One region of the Mycobacterium sp. MS1601 genome, then DNA from elsewhere that is predicted to be linked to it. Evidence: riboswitches for the same ligand, from Rfam matches in the RefSeq annotation. Region 1 holds a riboswitch; the other holds the start of a gene.
The links. Region 1 has a riboswitch for thiamine pyrophosphate ahead of BVC93_RS21885 (ECF transporter S component). Riboswitches for the same ligand answer to the same signal wherever they lie in the genome.

Region 2: it holds a riboswitch for thiamine pyrophosphate, as region 1 does, so the genes downstream of both, thiD (bifunctional hydroxymethylpyrimidine kinase/phosphomethylpyrimidine kinase) here and BVC93_RS21885 (ECF transporter S component) in region 1, are expected to answer to the same signal.

What each region holds. Positions count from the first base shown of each region.
Region 1 covers NZ_CP019420.1:4,526,475-4,532,011, forward strand. The annotation lists gene BVC93_RS21870 (hypothetical protein) at 99-371, shown strand; gene BVC93_RS21875 (Rv1733c family protein) at 553-1,134, shown strand; gene BVC93_RS21880 (hypothetical protein) at 1,177-1,728, shown strand; TPP riboswitch at 1,763-1,873, shown strand; gene BVC93_RS21885 (ECF transporter S component) at 1,872-2,474, shown strand; gene BVC93_RS21890 (ABC transporter ATP-binding protein) at 2,471-3,907, shown strand; gene BVC93_RS21895 (energy-coupling factor transporter transmembrane component T family protein) at 3,900-4,649, shown strand; gene BVC93_RS34800 (hypothetical protein) at 4,651-4,788, opposite strand; partial or broken gene BVC93_RS34805 (hypothetical protein) at 5,092-5,151, shown strand; gene BVC93_RS21905 (exonuclease domain-containing protein) at 5,215-5,537, shown strand, end outside.
Region 2 covers NZ_CP019420.1:3,503,464-3,509,000, forward strand. The annotation lists gene BVC93_RS17050 (hypothetical protein) at 1-1,083, opposite strand, end outside; gene BVC93_RS17055 (alpha/beta hydrolase family protein) at 1,221-1,841, opposite strand; gene thiD (bifunctional hydroxymethylpyrimidine kinase/phosphomethylpyrimidine kinase) at 1,838-2,668, opposite strand; TPP riboswitch at 2,657-2,766, opposite strand; gene BVC93_RS17065 (MFS transporter) at 2,903-4,645, shown strand; gene BVC93_RS17070 (LacI family DNA-binding transcriptional regulator) at 4,609-5,537, opposite strand, start outside.

The DNA of each region.
Region 1 (5,537 bases):
CTGGCTGATCGAGCGATTCAGCGTGATGGGGACTTTCTTCTCTAGTCCTGGCGGAGCCGTGATCCAAAGATGGTGTCTGACGTTGGAAAGGATGCTCGATGACGGTCAGTGCACGAACCATCGGTATGCCAGGTTGTCTCGAGGCCGCTGCCTGGAGGTTCCTCGAATCCGACTACATCGGTCCCGCGTACGCCGGCTGGCCGATCGAGCGGCGTGTCGAGGTGTTCCTGGCCCGGATGGGTCCGCGCGCGTTGCTCGACGACGGATCGGCCTACGAGGCACTCATCGACCGTGTCCTCGCCAATGTCGGGCGCGCTCGACGTAGGGCAGTTGTGGCTCCCGCCGGCACTGATGCTCCGGCGCCGGGGTGATCTAACCGAAGGCGCACAGCGGTGATAAACCAGCAGCTCCGACAGCGCGAATCGCCTGGCGCATCACCAGACAGGGCAATGGCTTTCGGCCGACGGCCGCAGCGGCACGCGCGACATTTTCCCCTGGCGGTGCGCTGCATCCGGGTTCACTATGGAAGTAGCTCATCGCGGAGGCGCAGCCATGGACACCGTCGATCTCAACGTCAAGAGCATCTGGTTGGTGCGCGCCCTCGGACACAATCAACTGGTACGCCGCAGCGACCGGATCGAGGCCACATGCAGAGTACTGGCGGCGCTCGTGCTGGTGTTGTTCATCCCCGTTGCCTGCGCGGTGGGCACTGCGGTACATGAGACGCAGACCCGGTACCTGGCCGAGGCCGTAGCCACCCGCCACCAGGTTGACGCCGAGGTTGTCGAGGACAGTGTGCATCTGCGGGACATGTACTCGTGGGGTGCTGTAACCCGAGTGCGGTGGACAGTAGACGGGCGCACCCGCTCCGATGTGGTGGTGTCGCGGGAATCGCGCAAAGCAGGAGAATCGCTGCCGATCTGGGTGGATCGCAGCGGCGCCAGAACCCAGGCCCCCGAAGGTTCGCTGCTTCCATCCGTCACCGCCGTGCTCGCGGCACTCACGGTGTGGGCGGCCACGGCGACGGTGGTGGGTGGTCTGTTGGCCGTGCAGCATGCGCGGCTCACCCGGCGGCGATATGCCGTGTGGGAGCGGGAATACCAGCTCTTGACTGGTAGCGGCAGCCAGCACTGAGTAGCATCTGGCGCCAACCTCCACTTCGATCGTTGGAACGCATTGACACTCGACGACCTCGCGCTGTTGCTGGAGACGGCCGGCGCGACGACAGTGCTGGTCGACGGGCGTTCTGGGGCAGGCAAGACGACGCTGGCAGACAGCTTGCAAAGACGTTGGACCGGCAGCGCCGTCGTGCGACTCGAGGATATCTACCCAGGTTGGGACGGATTGGCCGCGGCCGTCGACCACCTGCACGGCGAGCTCCTGCTCCCACGCTCGCAGAATCGGCCGGCGCGTTGGCGACGCTGGGACTGGGTCGCTGATCGCCCCGCTGAGTGGCACGCCGTTGATGCGGACCGTCTGATCGTCGAAGGTGTCGGCGCGCTCTGCGCAGGCAACCACGAGCTGGCTGATGTGGGCATCTGGATCGAGATGGACGACGAGATGCGCAAATATCGGGCACTGCAGCGTGACGGGGACACCTTCCGGCCGCACTGGGACCGCTGGGCCCGCCAGGAAGACGACCTCATCGCTCGCTTCGAGCCGCGAGATCAGGCCGACTTCATCGTGACCGAAGGCGCCGACGGACGGGTCTGGATCGACCCGGCGTAGCGAGCATGAACCGACCTGGGTTACGTTAGGGGACGGAAAACCACACGGGAGTGCACCGAAGTGCGCTGAGAGGACGGCTGGCCGGCCGTCGACCGTACGAACCTGACCGGGTAATGCCGGCGTAGGGAGATGAAGGAGTCCTCATGGACCAACAGATCACTCACCCATCACCGCTGCGGTGGCGCGTCGTCGACATCGTGGTGGCCAGCGTGCTTGCCGTCGCCTCCGGCCTGGTGTTCGTCTTCTGGAACGTCGCCTACAACCCGGTGTTCGAACCGCTGAGTGCGGTGCTTCCCGGGCTTCAAGGGTTGGCCGGGGGTGGCTGGCTGTTCGCCGGCGTGCTGACCGCACTGGTGATCCGCAAACCTGGCGCCGCACTGTACGGCGAACTGGTCGCGGCCACCGTTTCCGCCCTGGTCGGAAACCAGTGGGGTGTCATGACCATCGAATCGGGACTGGTGCAAGGGCTTGCCGCTGAGCTGGTGTTCGCAGTGTTCCTGTACAAACGTTGGAACCTGCCGATCGCCGTGTTGGCCGGTGCCGGTGCAGGTTTCGCGCTGGCCGTCAACGAGTTGATCATCTACTACCCCGGATCCACGATGGCGTTCTCGGCCATCTACACCGCTTCGGCGGTGGTGTCTGGCGCGCTGATCGCCGGTGTGCTGTCGTGGTTCGTGGTTCGCGGGCTCGCCAAAACCGGCGCACTCAGCCGATTTGCCTCCGGCCGGACTGTCGCCGCGCAGTGACGCAGGCTTCGGGCGGAGCCGAAGTCACAGCGCGACAGTGGGGTTGGCAACACGCCGGTCAACAACGTTGGGCCCTCAGCGATCTGGACCTGACCATCGAGGCCGGCCAGCGGGTACTGCTGCTGGGCCCGTCCGGCTCGGGTAAATCGACGCTGCTGCACGGTTTGGCTGGTGTGCTTGGCGGCGCTGAGGAAGGCCATGCTTCCGGCTCACTGTTGGTGGACGGTGCACCACCCGCGCAGCAGCGCTCCCGCATCGGAATGGTGCTGCAGGACCCGGATTCTCAGGTAATCCTGTCCCGCGTCGGTGACGATGTGGCGTTCGGGATGGAGAACTTCGGCGTTCCCCGTGACGAGATCTGGCCACGCGTCGAGATCGCTCTGAGTTCGGTCGGACTGAATCTGCCGCTGCAGCATGACACCGCCCAACTCTCCGGCGGACAGAAACAGCGCCTGGCCCTGGCTGGGGTACTGGCCATGCGGCCCGGCCTGATCCTTCTGGACGAGCCGACAGCCAACCTCGACCCCGCCGGAGTCCTGGAGGTTCGCGACGCGGTGACGGCCGCGGCCGAACTGACCGGCGCCACCGTCGTGGTAGTCGAGCACCGCACCGAGGTCTGGTTGCCGGTGGTGGACCGGGTGGTCGTTCTGGGCGCCGGGGGAGAGGTGATCGCCGACGGCTCCCCTGAGGAGACCATCCAACGGGAGCACACACATCTCGTGGAATCGGGGATCTGGGTGCCGGGAGCGCCCGCGCCTGCGGTGTCCAGGATTCGTGGTGGTGCCGAACCATTGCTGACGGCAACCGATCTGACGGTGGGATACCGCTCAGATCTGCTGACACTTGATCTGTCGATCACGGCGGGCCGGGTGCTGGCGGTGACGGGGCCCAACGGGTCCGGGAAGTCGACGCTGGCCCTGACACTGGGTGGCCTGCTGCCGGCGCGCGGCGGATCTCTTGAATCGGCTTCCGACTTCGCGCCCACACCCCAACGTCGCAACCCGATTCGCTGGAAGTCCAAGGAGTTGCTGACTCGGATCACCAGTGTGTTCCAGGATCCCGAGCATCAGTTCCTGGCGCCGACTGTGCGAGACGAGATCTCGCTGGGGCCGCGGGCACTGAAGATGCCCGAAGCGGAGATCGTCACGCGGGCTGATGCTCTGTTGGAGCGACTGCGCCTGACCGGAGTCGCGAACCGCAGCCCTTACACGCTCTCCGGCGGGGAGAAGCGACGGCTGTCGGTGGCGACGGTGTTGATGACGCGGCCCGCCATGGTGGTGCTCGACGAACCGACGTTTGGGCAGGACCGCCGCACGTGGGCCGAGTTGATTCTGTTGCTCGCCGAGATCGCCAATGAAGGAACGGCGGTCGTCACCGTCACCCACGACACCGAGTTCGTGGACCTGCTGGCCGACGAGCGTGTTGATGTCTAGGTCGGTGAATCCTGTCGCCAAGCTGTTGGCGGCGGCGGTGATCGCGGTGGCACTGGTGCTCAGCGTCGACTGGGTGTCGGCGCTGACGGCGTTGCTACTCGAGATCCCGCTGTTCCTAGCACTCGGTGTTCGGCTGCGTCCCTTTCTGATTCGCGCGGCGCTCATTGCGGTGGCCGCGGGGCTGACTGCGGTGACCAACCTGCTCTACGGCGAGCCCAGCGGCACTGTGTACTGGCAGTTTCTGCTGATCACCGTCAGCGACGGCTCGATCGAGCTGGCGGCGGCGATGTTCCTGCGCGTCCTGGCGATTGCATTGCCGTCGGTGTTTCTCTTTCTCGACGTACAACCGACGGAACTGGCTGACGGGCTGGGGCAGATCCTGAAGTTGCCTGCCCGCTTCGTGATTGGCGCATTGGCCGGGCTGCGGATGGTCGGGCTGTTGCGGCAGGATTGGCAGTACCTCGGTTATGCGCGGCGGGCCCGCGGCGTCGCCGACCACGCTCGGTTGAGGCGCTTCCTCGGCCAGGCATTCGCACTGTTGGTCTTCGCCCTGCGCCGCGGGTCTAAGTTGGCGACGGCGATGGAAGCGCGAGGGTTCGGTGCGTACCCGACGAGGACGTGGGCACGCCCGTCAACCTTCGGCTGGCCGGAGTGGCTTCTGATCGGCTACGGACTGGTGATCGCCGGCGGTGCCATCGCGGTGGCCGTGCTGGCTGGGACGTGGGACTTCGTGGGCAGCTGAATCAGGAATCGCAGCCGATGCCGTCGCCGTCACGATCGAGGCCGTAGATGTCGGAGCCGACCACTCTCACCGGTCCCTGCACGTACGACGGACCGTTACCGCTGCCGCCGGCGCAGTCGACGTCACTGTCGATCGGCACGCACGGCCCCGAGTAGTTCGGGTCGCACGGTTCGGCGTTCGCTACCGGACTGAGTATGAGACCCCCGGCGAACACAATTATCAAGGCTGTCAATTTACCCACGGGCGGAGATGCTAGGTCACGGAGTGACCTTTCGGGAGTGGATGAGCGAATTACGTCTGTCCGTTACTTCTGGGGGCGGGCGAGTTGTGTTGCCGTGACAGCGGCGTTGTCGAAGACGGCACTAAATTCACAAATTGACACACGTGCCAGTTCTGCTGGGTATCGTGAGCGCACCTGAGAGGTCATGTCTAGGGGACGAGGGTGGGGACAACTGCGGGTTGGTATGACGATCCATGGAATCAAGCGGATCTGCGTTGGTGGGATGGCCAGCAGTGGTCGGGCAGGACTGCGACCACACGACCTGAAGTCGATAGTCGGGATGCCGTGACCGCTATTGAGAGCGGCGGGATCGAGCACCTGATCGGACGCGATGGAAGGATCGCCGTCGTCGACCTCGAAACGACGGGCCTGTATCCCACCGATCGGGTAGTCGAGATCGCGGTCCTCACCCTTGATTGTGACGGTCGGGTGCACGACGAGTTTGAAACACTCATTCAGCCGATGCGGGACGTCGGACCGACCTGGATCCACGGTGTGGACGCCGCCATGGTGCGCGATGCACCCACCTTTGCTGATGTCGCGCACCATGTGGCGTCGCGACTCGATGGTGCGGTGGTGGTAGGGCACAACGTCTTGTTCGACATACG
Region 2 (5,537 bases), 1.0 Mb from region 1:
AGTTGTGACGTTCGAACACCGGTTCCCTGGTCTCGGCCACCGCCGAGATGCTGCCGCCATTCGGGAGATGACCCGAAAGAGTTCCATCACAAAGCGCTCGAGTGGTGGAAACGCACTGCCATCGGGCTCGTCGAAGGCTCCGGACATGGTCTTTGTGAACGAATCCTTGGTTGCTGCGTCGCCGGTGTCACGACCCAGTGTCGCCATGATGTTGTAGAGGCTGTTGCCCCACTGGCTGAACGCGACGAAGTTGTGGAAGCACTCGAACACCACGTCCTTGTGGTTGAAGTGCTCGCTGTCCTCGCCGTTCTTGAGCCAGAACCACGCGAACGTCTTGTCGGCGTCTTGGATGGTGCCGGATTCGATGTCGGCCAGCCTGTCGTCGATCCACTGCTTCAGGAACGCCAGGTGGCCCCGGACGGTCATGTAGTTGTCGTGAACGATCTTCTGTGTCGGATCACGATACGCCAGAACGGTATTGAAGCTGGCGCCGATCTCGCGGACCTCAGCGGGAATGGCGTCGCCGGTGACACCGAGATGCAGATCCCAGTAGAGATCCCAGAAGGTGTCCAGGTAGGTCTGCATCAGTGGTTTGTCGGCGTTGGACGGGCTGAACAGGCCGTCGAAGAACGTCGTCACCTTCGCTTGGTATGCGCCGGCGTAGAGATCAGGCGTGACAGCCGACATGTAGATGCGTTTACGCAGATTGTCAGGGCCGCGCTTCTCGAGGCCCTGCAAAAAGACGGTGACCCCATCTTCTGGAGCAGGACCCCACTGATCGCTGAGCAGCCCCCACATGTCGTAGGGCAGCGCGTTCTCCTTGGTCAGCGCCACGTCGATCATCGGCAGCACCGGCCGTTGGCCCTCGATCACGCTGTTCTGAAAGAACGGGACGATGACGTTGTCGACGTACTCCGCGTCGAATTCCTGCAGATACTGCTGCCTCAGCCGCGACACCTCGTCGGAAGCCGCGGTGTCCTCGACCGTGGCCACCTCGGTTGTCGTGCTGCAGCCCGCCAGTGACTGCGCGGACACCACAGCAACTGCCCCGGCGCCGCCGGCCAGGAAAGCACGTCTGCGCATCCCGCTGTCTCCTCTTTTTTTTGAAAGGCGATGACGAGAATTTACGCACGAGAAAGAAGAATCAGCAACCCCTGTTTGGTACCGCCGATGCCGACGAGTTGGTCGACACCCTGCTCGAACTCACCGTCGGCAGGGTGCTATCCGAGGCCGCTGACCCGTAACGCGCCGTCCACGGCCAGCGTGGGAACGTCGAGTGTCTTGGAGCCCAGATCGTGGCGTGCGCCGGTGATCTCGACGATCTCGGAAGTGCCGCCCAGCAGCGCCGCCGCAACCGTCAGCTCCGCAATCGAGCCGAACGGATCGGCAGTTCCGTGGGTGAAGACCGTCGGTACGGTGATCTGTGGCAGGTGCTCGGTGCGGGCCCGCTCGGGCTTGCCCGGTGGGTGCAGGGGGTAGGAGAACAAGGTGAGTGCCGCCAAGTCGGCACCCTCGGCGGCGACCATGGACGTCATCCGGCCACCGTAGGAATGCCCGCCGGCCAGTACCGGACCAGCCGTCAGGGTGTGGGCGAGGTCGATGGCCTCGAGGATTCCTGCCTGATCAGCTGCCGCCGACCCTGACGGCGGCCCCTTCGGGCGACGACGTCGGTAGGGCAGGTTGTAGCGGATGGCCAGCCAGCCGCGCCGGGCCCACTCGTCGCAGATCCTGCCCAGCAGCGGAGCCTCTCGGCTGCCGCCGGCACCGTGGGTCAGCAGAACCACGCCGGTGGGGGCACCCTGGGGCTCGTGGGCCACCCCGGCGATGACGTCGAGGTTCATGTCTGCAGCCGGAACAGTGCGTTGACCGGACCGTGGCCGTGACCCAGCGGATAGGCGGTCCGAATGCATTCGGTCACCCAGGTTTTCGCGAAATCCACCGCCTCGGGCACCGAAAAGCCATGTGCCAGAGCGCACGTGGTCGCCGCGGCCAGGGTATCTCCGGCTCCGTGGTCGTGGCCGGTGTCCACCCGCGGTGCGTGGAACTCGTGGAATTCGGTGCCGTCGAACAGCAGGTCGGGGCTGGCGTCCGACGACCGCAAATGCCCACCTTTGACCAGGGCCCACTGCGGACCGAGTGCGTGCAGCGCGCGGGCCGCCTCTTTCTGGGTCGCCTCGTCGACCACCTCGATGTCGACCAGCAGGCGCACCTCGTCGAGGTTGGGGGTCACCAGGGTGGCCAGCGGGAACAGTTCGGTGCGCAGGGCCGACAGTGCGCTGGGGTGCAGCAGCGGATCGCCGTGCATCGATGCGCACACCGGGTCGACCACCAGGGGAGTGCCTGCGCATTCGGCCTGCCAGGTCTCGGCCACGCAGCCGATGATCTCCGCGGACGCCAGCATCCCCGTCTTGGCCGCCTGGATTCCGATGTCGGAGGCCACCGCACTCATCTGCCCGGCGATGATGTCCAGCGGTATCTCGTGAAAACCCTTGACGCCCAGGGAGTTCTGCACGGTGACCGCAACGACGGTCACGCACCCGTGCAGTCCCAGCATCGCGAAGGTGCGCATGTCGGCCTGGATGCCCGCGCCGCCACCGGAGTCGGAGCCGGCGATGGTCATGACGCGGTGCGGGGTGTGCCCGGGCAGGGGCAACGGCAAAAAGTTCACTTCACTCCCTACGCCGGTATTACCCGGTCAGGTTCGTACGGTCGACGGCCCCAGCCGTCCTCTCAGCGCACTTGGTGTGCACTCCCGCGTGGTGCTCGTGTGGGTTCCGATGCCCAACTTAGCGCAGGCGTCGGGAATAGGAATTGCGCCCCGATGATTTACATAGCTAACATATACAAGTTGTGGCGCACACCGTGGTGGGCTGCTGGCCGACTCAGATACGAAACGAAGAAGATGACTGCCGAGCTCACGACTGACACCAGCCTCAACGACACCGCGCGCCGCCGGATCCGGATGGATCACGACCACCCCCGCTACAAGTGGATCGTCTTGTCCAACACCACGTTGGGCACGCTGTTGGCCACCATCAACGCCTCTATCGTGTTGATCTCCCTGCCGGCGATCTTCCGCGGTATCGGGCTCAACCCCCTGGCCCCCGGCAACGTCAGCTACCTGCTGTGGATGCTGATGGGATATTTGGTGGTCACCGCCGTGCTGGTAGTCCCGTTCGGCCGGCTGGGGGACATGCTGGGTCGGGTCCGCATCTACAACCTCGGCTTCGTCGTGTTCACCGTGGCCGCCGTCGCGCTGTCCTTCGACCCCTTCCAGATGGGCGGCGGGGCGGTGTGGCTGATCGCCTGGCGCGTGGTCCAGGGTGTCGGTGGTGCCATGCTGATGTCGTCCTCGTCGGCCATCCTGACCGACGCCTTTCCCGCCAACCAGCGGGGGATGGCGCTGGGCGTCAACATGGTCTCGGCGGTGGCCGGCTCGTTCCTGGGCCTGCTGATCGGCGGCTTCCTGTCCGAATGGCACTGGCAGGCGATCTTCTGGGTAGGAGTGCCGATCGGTCTGGCCGGCACCGTCTGGAGTCTGCGTTCACTCAAGGAACTCGGCTCCCGCACTCCCGGCAAGCTGGACTGGGCGGGCACGTTGACCTTCGGCATCGGGCTGACCGTCCTGCTGCTGGGCATCACCTACGGCATCCAGCCCTACGGTGACTCCAGCACCGGGTGGACCAATCCGATGGTGCTCGGTTCCATCGCGCTGGGCCTGGCGCTGTTGGTGGTGTTCTGCGTCGTCGAGCTCAAGGTCGCCGCACCGATGGTCGATATGCGACTGTTCCGGTCGGCCTCGTTCGGGATGGGCAACTTGGCCGGACTGCTGTCTTCGGTGGGCCGCGGCGGACTGCAGTTCATGCTCATCATCTGGCTGCAGGGCATCTGGCTTCCTTTGCACGGGTACAGCTTTGAATCGACGCCGTTGTGGGCGGGTATCTATCTGCTGCCGATCACGGTCGGCTTCCTGGTGGCCGGCCCCATCGCCGGATCGCTGTCGGACCGCTTTGGTGCGCGACCGTTCACCGTCGGCGGCATGGTCCTCATGGCAGTGACATTTGTTGCCCTGCTGCTCATCCCGGTGAACTTCGACTACTGGCTGTTCGCTCTGATCGTGTTCCTCAACGGGCTGGGCGGCGGCATCTTCACCGCGCCCAACACCGCGGCCATCATGTCGAGTGTGCCCGCATCGCAGCGTGGTTCGGCCTCCGGTGTGCGCGCCACGTTCTTCAACGCCGGCTCGTCTCTGTCGATCGGCATCTTCTTCTCGCTGATGATCGTCGGTCTGGCCAACACACTGCCGTCGGCGCTCAGCACCGGATTGCAGGCTCAGGGAGTGTCTGCCGACGTCGCCCAGGACGTGGCCGGCCTGCCGCCGGTGGGCAGTCTGTTCGCGGCATTCCTGGGTTACAACCCGATTGCCGAACTGCTCGAGCCGTCACATGCGCTGCAGCAGCCGGGAGTGAATGCCGATGTGCTGACGGGTAAGACATTCTTCCCCGAGCTCATCACCGAACCGTTCCACACCGGCCTGGTGGTGGTGTTCTCGGCGGCCGCGGTGATGATGGTGCTGGGTGCTATCGCTTCGTGGATGTCGCCGGGCCGCTACGCCGACGCCCCTGGCGCCGACAACGCCGCCTGATGTGACGGCGGTGGCGCCGTCGACCCGCGCACCACGAGTTTCAGCGGGAACTGTACGGACAGCGGCGGGCGGTGTGGTTGGGCGAGCAGTTCGAGCAGCATGCGTGCCGCCTCGGCGCCGATGTCCTGGTTGGGAATTCCGATGGTGGTCAGCGGGGGCCGCAGCTTGTCCAGGAATGGCATGTCGTTGAAGCCGACGACACTGATCTGGTCGGGACAGCAGATGCCGCGCTCGGCGAACACGTCGTAGCAGCCAAGGGCGATCAGGTCGTTGCCCGCGACGATGGCGGTGAAATCGGTGCCCGCGTCGAGCAGCCCGCGCAAGGTCTCGGCGCCGGCCTCCTCGCTCCAACTCGCACACGTGGCGGTCAGGGCAGGGTCCTCGTCGGCGCCGTGGTCACGGATGGCGGCCCGGAAGGCGCGGGCACGTGCCACACCCGTCGACGTGGTCTCGGGCCCGCCCAGGTGTGCGATCCGGCGATGGCCCAGCGCGGTCAGGTGCTGCACCGCCAGATACACCCCGGCCGGGTCGTCGGGTGCCACCGCAGGGGCGTCGACCCCATCGGGGCGGCGGTTGACCATCACCATCACGACGCCCTGCTGGTGCAGCTGGATCAGCAGGGGGTGTTCGATCCGGGCCGTCGCGACGATCAAGCCCTCCACCTGCCGCGACAGCAGAGAGTCGACCAAACCTTGTTCGCGTGCCTGGTCGTTGTCGGTGTTGACGACGAGTGCGCTGTAGCCCGCCGCCTCGAGGGTGCGCTCGATGCCGCGCAGGATCGGCGGGAACAGCGGATTGGTGAGATCAGGGATGAGAACCCCGATGGTGCCCGACTTGGCCGTCTTGAGGCCGCGGGCGATGGGGTTGGGTCGGTAGCCCAACGACTCGGCTG